3 regions of the Clostridium sp. B9 genome follow, and region 3 is predicted to be linked to each of the others. Evidence: a T-box and tRNA genes for the amino acid it is inferred to sense, from the RefSeq annotation. Region 3 holds a T-box; the other regions hold tRNA genes.

The links. The T-box of region 3 lies ahead of thrS (threonine--tRNA ligase). A T-box ahead of a tRNA ligase gene usually reads a tRNA of that ligase, here a tRNA-Thr.
Region 1: it encodes a tRNA-Thr, which carries the amino acid that the T-box ahead of thrS (threonine--tRNA ligase) is inferred to sense. The anticodon was not compared.
Region 2: it encodes a tRNA-Thr, which carries the amino acid that the T-box ahead of thrS (threonine--tRNA ligase) is inferred to sense. The anticodon was not compared.

Annotation. Positions count from the first base shown of each region.
Region 1 is NZ_JBNWKA010000003.1:3,895,786-3,899,052, reverse strand. Features, by position in the region: gene ACQZHJ_RS17700 (hypothetical protein) at 1-452, shown strand, start outside; tRNA gene ACQZHJ_RS17695 (tRNA-Glu) at 637-711, shown strand; tRNA gene ACQZHJ_RS17690 (tRNA-Val) at 716-791, shown strand; tRNA gene ACQZHJ_RS17685 (tRNA-Asp) at 805-881, shown strand; tRNA gene ACQZHJ_RS17680 (tRNA-Glu) at 889-963, shown strand; tRNA gene ACQZHJ_RS17675 (tRNA-Val) at 972-1,047, shown strand; tRNA gene ACQZHJ_RS17670 (tRNA-Asp) at 1,062-1,138, shown strand; tRNA gene ACQZHJ_RS17665 (tRNA-Glu) at 1,144-1,218, shown strand; tRNA gene ACQZHJ_RS17660 (tRNA-Val) at 1,224-1,299, shown strand; tRNA gene ACQZHJ_RS17655 (tRNA-Asp) at 1,312-1,388, shown strand; tRNA gene ACQZHJ_RS17650 (tRNA-Thr) at 1,394-1,469, shown strand; gene ACQZHJ_RS17645 (ATP-binding protein) at 1,553-2,554, opposite strand; gene ACQZHJ_RS17640 (DnaD domain protein) at 2,551-3,267, opposite strand, start outside.
Region 2 is NZ_JBNWKA010000003.1:3,343,810-3,347,076, forward strand. Features, by position in the region: partial or broken gene metK (methionine adenosyltransferase) at 1-670, opposite strand, end outside; SAM riboswitch class I at 933-1,039, opposite strand; tRNA gene ACQZHJ_RS14795 (tRNA-Tyr) at 1,115-1,200, opposite strand; tRNA gene ACQZHJ_RS14800 (tRNA-Thr) at 1,206-1,281, opposite strand; tRNA gene ACQZHJ_RS14805 (tRNA-Tyr) at 1,309-1,394, opposite strand; tRNA gene ACQZHJ_RS14810 (tRNA-Thr) at 1,400-1,475, opposite strand; tRNA gene ACQZHJ_RS14815 (tRNA-Val) at 1,497-1,572, opposite strand; tRNA gene ACQZHJ_RS14820 (tRNA-Tyr) at 1,577-1,662, opposite strand; tRNA gene ACQZHJ_RS14825 (tRNA-Thr) at 1,668-1,743, opposite strand; gene ACQZHJ_RS14830 (hypothetical protein) at 1,930-2,595, opposite strand; gene yyaC (spore protease YyaC) at 2,700-3,230, shown strand.
Region 3 is NZ_JBNWKA010000003.1:3,541,264-3,544,530, forward strand. Features, by position in the region: gene ACQZHJ_RS15900 (HNH endonuclease) at 1-353, shown strand, start outside; tRNA gene ACQZHJ_RS15905 (tRNA-Gly) at 491-565, opposite strand; tRNA gene ACQZHJ_RS15910 (tRNA-Gly) at 586-659, opposite strand; tRNA gene ACQZHJ_RS15915 (tRNA-Leu) at 667-750, opposite strand; T-box leader at 1,002-1,212, shown strand; gene thrS (threonine--tRNA ligase) at 1,284-3,215, shown strand.

The DNA of each region.
Region 1 (3,267 bases), 350 kb from region 3:
GTGGAGAGTTAGTTTCAGATGGAGAAGTAGATGATATTATAAAAAAACATTTAGAGTTATTAAAAATAAAAATAAATAGAGGTACATCTGCGTTATTTTATAAAGATTTAATTGACGCTTTAGAAGATAATTTTGAAAAGGTTGAAAAAATAATTGTTTTAAATGATTTTTCTAGAGGCGCAAATAAGAGAGGGATTTGGGATAAGAATATACTTTTATACCTAAATGATAGCTATCCGATAAAAATAGAAGCTAGCGGAAGGAATTTTAGAGAAGAAAGCTATAAGTTTAATATTAAGGTCATAGAAGAGCCAGAATTCTTGGAAACATGCGATTTTAACGTGGAAAAATTAGAAGAACAAATAGCCTGGAGAAGCAATCAAATAGATAATTATAAAAAAATAGTTGAAAAAATAGAAAAAGAGAGTAATTTTGAGGAAAAATGCGAATAAAAGAATTAAATTTAAAAAATAAGCTAATATGACCTAAAATGAACTAAAAAAGTGTTGACATAAGTTTAAGATTAAGATATTATATTCCTTGTCAGGTCGCCAAGTGCGAAAGACAAAAACAAAATAAACATTTTAGTTTAAAGCTAAAACTGGTCAAAAATGATGTGGTTTTAAGAGTTAATGTGGCCCCTTGGTCAAGCGGTTAAGACACCACCCTTTCACGGTGGTAACAGGGGTTCGATTCCCCTAGGGGTCACCAACATGGTCGCATAGCTCAGCTGGGAGAGCACCTGCCTTACAAGCAGGGGGTCACAGGTTCGATCCCTGTTGCGACCACCATAAAACTTTTAATGGCTCAGTAGCTCAGTTGGTTAGAGTACCGGCCTGTCACGCCGGGGGTCGAGGGTTCGAGTCCCTTTTGAGTCGCCACATTTTTGGCCCCTTGGTCAAGCGGTTAAGACACCACCCTTTCACGGTGGTAACAGGGGTTCGATTCCCCTAGGGGTCACCATATATTACGGTCGCATAGCTCAGCTGGGAGAGCACCTGCCTTACAAGCAGGGGGTCACAGGTTCGATCCCTGTTGCGACCACCATTAAAGTTTTTAATGGCTCAGTAGCTCAGTTGGTTAGAGTACCGGCCTGTCACGCCGGGGGTCGAGGGTTCGAGTCCCTTCTGAGTCGCCAGTTTTGGCCCCTTGGTCAAGCGGTTAAGACACCACCCTTTCACGGTGGTAACAGGGGTTCGATTCCCCTAGGGGTCACCATATTAGGTCGCATAGCTCAGCTGGGAGAGCACCTGCCTTACAAGCAGGGGGTCACAGGTTCGATCCCTGTTGCGACCACCATAAACTTTAAATGGCTCAGTAGCTCAGTTGGTTAGAGTACCGGCCTGTCACGCCGGGGGTCGAGGGTTCGAGTCCCTTCTGAGTCGCCATACGCGCTGGTGTGGCTCAATTGGCAGAGCAGCTGACTTGTAATCAGCAGGTTATCGGTTCAAGTCCGATCATCAGCTCCAAAGGAACTTCAGTTCGACTGAAGTTCTTTTTTTTATCGTAATTTACATTCATTTATTTATGCTAAAAAAATGCAACTTATCTTTTAAGTAAGATAAGTTGCATTTTTTCTTTTTGTTTTTTCAAGATTTTTCTTTATTCTAATATCATCACCATAAGTTTTAAATAAAACAAAGTTTCCAAGCAATCTTGAAGTTATTCTCTCAGCATAAGTTTGCTTAAGTTCTTCTAAGTTTAAGTTTGTTGAGATAAGCATTTTTTTATTAGATAAAAGTTTTTTATTTAATAAAGTAAATAACTCTGTAGTAGAGAAGTCTGTTACTTGTTCAGCACCTAAGTCATCTATAACGAGTAAATCGCAATTTAATAGTAAATCTTCTAATTCAAAGTTGTTATTAAATCGTATATCTTTTAAATCTCTCATAAGCTCATCAGAAGTTCTATAAACAACAAGGAAACCACTATCTAATAAAGCTTTTGATATGCAATAAGTCATGAAGGTTTTCCCTGTACCTGGACTTCCAAAGAAAAGAATATTTTCATTATGTGAAGCAAACTTAGGAATGTACCCATTAACTATTCTATCAATCATTATTTGCATATTTTCTCTAGGAGAATATTTTTCATTCCCTCTTTTTACTGGTGAAAATACGTTTATATCAAACTTTGAAAAGTTATTTGATCTTAAGGCATCAGCCATATGAGAATTTTCATAGTAAATTTCAACTAGCTTTTTTTTATAACAATCACATTTTTCTGTTACTATGTAGCCTGTATCTTTGCATTTAGGACATCTATAATGCATATCTAAATAATCACTTGGATAGCCATACATAGCCAATAACTGATCTTTTTCTTCTCTTAAGTTATTAATGTCTTTTTTCATTTTTTCAAATACAGATTTATCTGGATTTCTTAAAGCTAGCATTGATAACTTTATAGATAATTTGCCTATTTCTCTTTCGTATTCAAAGACTTGAGGTATCTTTTCCTTAATTTCTTTTTGTCTGTTAGTTAAATCTTTCTTTTCATCCTGACGAATCTTTTCATAAATATCCATCAGTTGAGTTTTATAACCTTTAATCATTCAGTATCCCATCCTAACAATTGTTTTTCTAAGGAATCATAGTCATAATCTCTTTGAGTAAAATTAGCTGCTCTAGCAGGTTTCTTTTGAATAGGTTGATTAGTATTATTAAATGGCTTTTGTATGTTAGATGACTTTTTAACGTCTTTTTTAGCTACATCATCTAAAGTTTTAATTCCATCTTTAAACCATTTTGACAAAATACCATCTATGTATTTAAAATCAGCTCTGTTAAGTCTTTCAAAGCATATATCACAAGCTTTAAAAATTAACTCCACAGAGAAGTTATAAGTTAGAAGCCACTTTTCCATCATAGTTTCTTGTGGTTTCATTATTTCTGTATTTTGAATTCCTAAATATTTAAGAATTTTTCTTATTTTTACCCACTTATCTTCTGTTTTAGTTATATAAGCTTGGGCTTCATCGATTGATTTTATACCAGCTGTATGCCAGCCAAGTGCCACTGTTTCAATATATCTAACATCTTTCTTCCCTTTAGATACACAGTACTCTATTAGTATTAGTATTAGCTCTGAAGAGAAATCAAGCTCTGTTTGCCAAGAAAGATAAGTTGTCATTTCCTTAGTTGACAATGGTCTACAAATAAGTTTTTCTATATCTTTAAGCATATCCTTTGTGTTGCTCTCATCTAGTGCTGATAATAAATCAACCGAATTATGAGTTGATGAGTGATTACCTTCTGAAAGATCAAT
Region 2 (3,267 bases), 200 kb from region 3:
ACTCAGCTGGTATAACAGCTTTTATAACATGCTCCATTAAATCCTCTTGAATTTGCTCTTGAGTAACTTCTGGTCCATGTTGAGTAGATATTACTATAGCATCTATTCTAACTGGTTTATTATCTTCATACTCAACTGTAACTTGAGTTTTTCCATCTGGTCTTAAGTAAGGTAAAGTTCCGTTCTTTCTTACTTCTGTTAATCTTCTTGATAATCTATGAGCCATAGCGATTGGAGCTGGCATAAATTCTTCTGTTTCATTTGTAGCAAAACCAAACATCATACCTTGGTCTCCTGCTCCAACAGCGTCTATGTCAATTTTCTCACCTTCTCTTGACTCTAGAGCCTCATCAACCCCCATAGCTATATCTGAAGATTGCTCATCTATTGTAGTCATAACTGAACAAGTTTCACAGTCAAATCCATATTTAGCTCTGTCATAACCAATTTCTCTAATTGTTTCTCTTGCTATCTTAGGAATATCAACATAACAATTAGTTGTTATTTCTCCCATAACCATTACTAATCCTGTAGTAACAGCTGTCTCACAAGCAACTCTTGCATTTGGATCTTTATCAAATATAGCATCTAAAACTGCATCTGAAATTTGATCACATATTTTATCTGGATGTCCTTCTGTAACTGATTCTGATGTAAATAATCTTTTCATGTTTATATCGCTATTCTAACGTCTTTAGAATAGCTTATTCACCCCTTTCATATATCTTTTATTTAAAAACCCTAAATATTCTTACTAATTCATAAATTATTCTATCCAATTATTTAAAACAATATCTCTAATTAAACTGTCTAATAAAAACCATAATTTAATGCGCGCTGTTAAAAAATATTTTTTTATTAAACAAAAAAATCTCTTCTTAATCCTTTTATAGATTTAAGAAGAGATTCTAGTTATACACTAAATTTATCTTCTCTCATCTTGTAAAGAATTTTCTTTACCGGAATTGGCACCGTGGTGATTGCTCACTGGTTGCCGGGTTTCATAGGGCCTTGTTCCCTCCACCTCTCTGGATAAGAGTATATAAATACTAAATATTCTATTTTAATTCGATATTATTTTAAATAAAGAGACACTTTGATAAGTGTCTCTTGCTGGTGGTGGAAGAAGGATTCGAACCTTCGAAGTCGTCCGACAACAGATTTACAGTCTGCCCCCTTTGGCCACTCGGGAATTCCACCACATTTGGAGCTGATGATCGGACTTGAACCGATAACCTGCTGATTACAAGTCAGCTGCTCTGCCAATTGAGCCACACCAGCATAGTGTTTAATATTTTATTTTATAAATGGTGGTGGAAGAAGGATTCGAACCTTCGAAGTCGTCCGACAACAGATTTACAGTCTGCCCCCTTTGGCCACTCGGGAATTCCACCACTTGTGGAGCTGATGATCGGACTTGAACCGATAACCTGCTGATTACAAGTCAGCTGCTCTGCCAATTGAGCCACACCAGCACATTTATTAAATTTATTTAATGGTGGTCGCAACAGGGATCGAACCTGTGACCCCCTGCTTGTAAGGCAGGTGCTCTCCCAGCTGAGCTATGCGACCTTATTGGTGGTGGAAGAAGGATTCGAACCTTCGAAGTCGTCCGACAACAGATTTACAGTCTGCCCCCTTTGGCCACTCGGGAATTCCACCACTTATGGAGCTGATGATCGGACTTGAACCGATAACCTGCTGATTACAAGTCAGCTGCTCTGCCAATTGAGCCACACCAGCGCATTTATTTTTTTCTGTCGTTTTGGCTCACCGCCAATCGACAAGACTTAGTATATATTGTTACGCTGTTTATTTCAAACTTAATTTAAGGCCATTTAAAGCTATTATGTTAACTTATTTTTAATTTACTTTTAATTTCTATTATTTACTCCATTTTGCACTAGTTATTATTTTGCTTTATTTATATTAAATATTGTTCTCTATTAACTCAATATTAATATATGGATTCATTACTTCTTTAATGAGATTATAATCATCATCATCCAATTTATTCTTTAATATCTTAAATATATCTACTGCAGCACCTAATTCATCACTTCTTTTTACATGTTCTAACAAAACTCCATAATCTACAATACTTAAATTTTTAGCTATTGATAAAAGTTTTAATTTATCACTTCTCTTTATTCTTGAAGGTATAGAAAATTTATCTACCTTAAATACTTCTAAACTCTCCTCCTCTTCTTCTAAGGAATAATTACCTTTATTAGAGTAATCTCCTTCCACATCATTTATAATATATTCTCTATCTTTATTTACCTTAGATTTATTATTTATCTCATCGCCACTTTCCTCTTTATCAATTATATCTTTCCTGTTACTACTATCTTTTTCTAAATCATTATTTTCAGTTTCATTATCAATATCTCTAACATTTTCACTAATTATATTTTTCTCTATTTCTTTTATTATTCTATCTGTGTCTAATTCTTGTTCTACAAATTCATTTTTTAATTTTCCATCATTAATTTCTTTACTTAAATTAAATCTTGCGCTTGTACTCCAAAACATAATTCCAACTGTTACTGTTGTTAAAAATAAGATTACAAAAGTGAAAAACCTCTTATTCATTTAAGACCACCTCCTGTCTTAATAATTGCCTTTTAAAATCTTTTTTATACTCCTCTTTAATATTTACTCATTTACTCTCATATACTTTATCAGGAGGTGAGATATTGAAAAAAATTAAAACCTATTATGAAAATTATTTGGCTTATTATGAAATATCAAACTTTTTAAAAGATCATATTAATGAAAAAACATTAATAGTGTGTATAGGAACAGATAAATGTATAGGTGATTGCTTAGGTCCTTTAGTTGGAACACTCTTGAAGAAAAAGTTTTTTCCACTTGAGGTACTTGGAACATTAGATTCACCAATACATGCTTTAAACCTTGATAAGAAAATAACAGAAATATTAAAAAAATATCCTGATCATCATATAATCGCAATAGATGCCTGTTTAGGAGATTCTAAATCAATAGGAGAAATCCATACACGAAATGAACCAATTCATCCTGGAAAGGGTGTTGGCAAATCTCTAAGAAGTGTTGGAGATGCTTCAATAATAGCAATTGTTGATTCTTCTGAAAATATAGATTCTTTCACAAGCAGACCAATTAGACTTAACTTTATAATGGACATGTCTAACGTTATAGTTGATGCACTAATTCATGCTTATTACTTAGCTATGAAAAAAAAATAACCATATATCTCTTAAATATAAGAGATATATGGTTATT
Region 3 (3,267 bases):
TTCATAAATCAAAAGGTGGTCTAGATTTCAATTTAAACTATAAATATTTATGCAGAAAACACCACCGTTCTAAAAGTGGTCCTCATAGAGATAAGGTCATTGATTTAAAATATAAACTTGAAATGCAAAATAACCTTTTTGAACTTTTTAAAAAGGATTTTTATACAGGAAATGAGGTTAAGAAAATGCTTGGTCTTACACCTGGTTCACTAAAAAAACTTACTAAAGACCTTAAACTATTTAAAGAAGGCTACTCTAAAGATGATTTAATATTTAGACTTATGGGAAAAAAGATTTATTCAGAAGAATATATAGAAGATTTTATATTGCAAAAAGCAATTAGTTGTATTTAAAGCTAACAAGAAAATAACTCTTGTTAGCTTTTTTTGTAATTAATTTGTATGTTGGTTTGTATATATTACGTTATATTATTTTTTAGAAAAATTATTAAAAGCACAAAAAAACAACTGAAATCTCAGTTGCTTTACTATGGAGCGGAAGACGGGACTCGAACCCGCAACTTTCACCTTGGCAAGGTGACACTCTACCATTGAGTCACTCCCGCATATTTATTTTTTTCATAAATGGAGCGGGTACCGGGAATCGAACCCGGGTATCCCGCTTGGAAGGCTGGTGTTCTACCATTGAACTACACCCGCTTAGTTTTGGTGCAGATGAAGGGAGTCGAACCCCCACGCCTAAGGCGCTAGATCCTAAGTCTAGTGCGTCTGCCAATTCCGCCACATCTGCAAAACTATACTATTATTATAATATTTTTAATTTTGCATTTCAAGTATTTTTCTGTAAAATTTTCTTTTTAAATTTAATTTATAATCACAGTCTATAAAATTTCTCCATATAATATTTTTAAGTCATACTAAAATATCTTTGAACATAATAAATCTATAGATTCTAATTTATTATTGCAAATAACATTATTTTTATATTATTATCCATTGACATCCAAATCCAATAAACTTATAATCAGAAGTACATATTATATTAATACGTTGAAGAGACGAGTAAACTTCGGTACATTTTCAGAGAGAAAGTACAGTAGCTGTGAGTACTTTTAAATGGAATTAGTTGAAAACTACCTCTGAGTGACTCTAATCAAGTCCGTTTTAATCACGTTACGATTAACTAAAGTGGTACTTTTATATAAAGTACAATTTGGGTGGAACCACGGGAATATACACTCTCGTCCCTTTTCAATTTGAAAAGAGACGAGAGTTTTTTATTTTATATGAATAGATAGTAATCAAATGAAAGGAGAAATTAATATGATAAAAATTACTTTAAAAGACGGTTCAGTTAAAGAAGTTAAAGCTGGACTTTCAATTCTTGAAATAGCTCAAGATATAAGCCAAGGATTAGCTAGAAACGCATGTTGCGGATTAATAAATGGAAAAGTTGAGGATTTAAGATTCACAGTTAATGAGGATTGTGAATTAGCTATCTGTACTTTCGATTCTAAGGAAGGTCAACATGCTTTTAACCATACAGCTTCTCACGTATTAGCTGCCGCTGTTAAAAGATTATTCCCTCAAGATAAGTTAGCTATAGGACCATCAATAGATAATGGATTCTATTATGACTTTGATACAGAAAAACCATTCACAGCTGAGGAATTAAACAAATTAGAAGCTGAAATGAAAAAAATAATTAAGGAAAATCCTGAAATAAAGAGATTTGAACTTCCAAGAAACGAAGCTTTAGAACTTATGAAGGATGAACCTTATAAAGTTGAACTTATAAATGACCTTCCAGAAGATGAGGTAATCTCATTCTACCAAATAGGTGAATTCGTAGATTTATGTGCTGGACCTCACTTAATGGCTCTTAAACCAATAAAAGCTGTTAAATTATTAAGATGTACTGGTGCTTACTGGAAAGGTAACGAGGAAAATAAAATGCTTTCAAGAGTATATGGAACTGCATTCCCTAAGAAAGCTGAATTAGATGCTTACTTAGAAGCTTTAGAAGAAGCTAAGAAAAGAGACCATAATAAATTAGGTAGAGAATTAGGAATATTCACTACTGATGAAAATGTTGGTCAAGGACTTCCTCTATTAATGCCAAAAGGAGCTAGAATAATCCAAACTCTTCAAAGATGGATAGAAGATGAAGAGCAAAGAAGAGGATATGTTTTAACTAAAACTCCTTTAATGGCTAAAAGCGACCTTTACAAAATTTCAGGTCACTGGGATCACTATAAAGATGGTATGTTTGTTTTAGGTGATGAAGAGGTTGATAACGAAGTATTTGCTTTAAGACCTATGACTTGCCCATTCCAATATGCAATATACAATGCTACTCAACATAGTTACAGAGATTTACCTGTAAGATTTGCTGAAACTTCTACTCTATTCAGAAATGAAGCTTCAGGAGAAATGCATGGACTTATAAGAGTAAGACAATTTACTCTTGCTGATGGTCATATAGTATGTACTCCAGAGCAATTAGAAGATGAATTCAAAAACACTGTTGATCTAGTTAAGTACGTTATGGAAACTTTAGGAATAGCTGATGATATTACTTACAGATTCTCAAAATGGGATCCAAACAATACTGAAAAATACATCAATGATCCTGAAGCTTGGGAAAATACTCAAAATATAATGAGAGAAATATTAAATCACTTAAAAATAGATTTCACAGAAGCTGATGATGAAGCTGCTTTCTATGGTCCAAAACTTGATATCCAATTCAAGAACGTTCATGGTAAAGAAGATACAATCATAACTATTCAAATAGACTTCGCCTTAGCTGAAAGATTTGGAATGTACTACATTGATAAAGATGGAGAAAAGAAACGTCCATATATCATTCACAGAAGTTCAATAGGATGTTATGAAAGAACATTAGCAATGCTTATAGAAAAATATGCAGGTGCTCTTCCAACTTGGATAGCTCCAGTTCAAGCAAAAGTTCTTCCTCTATCAGATAAATATGCTGACTACGCTAATGAAGTTGTAGAAGAGTTAAGAAGAAGAGGCGTTAGAGTTGAAGCTGACCACAGAGCAGAGAAAATAGGATACAAAATAAGAGAAGCTAGATTAGAAAGATCTCCTTACATCTTAGTTGTTGGAGAAAAAGAAGCTGAAAACAGAGAAGTTTCTGTAAGAAGCAGAAAAAATGGCGAAGAAGGTGCTATGCCTTTAGCTGACTTTGTTAACAGACTTGTATTAGAAATAGCTAACAGAGAAAACTAATCTTTGATTATAATAAAAAGAACTTGGAATTATCCAAGTTCTTTTTTGTTAT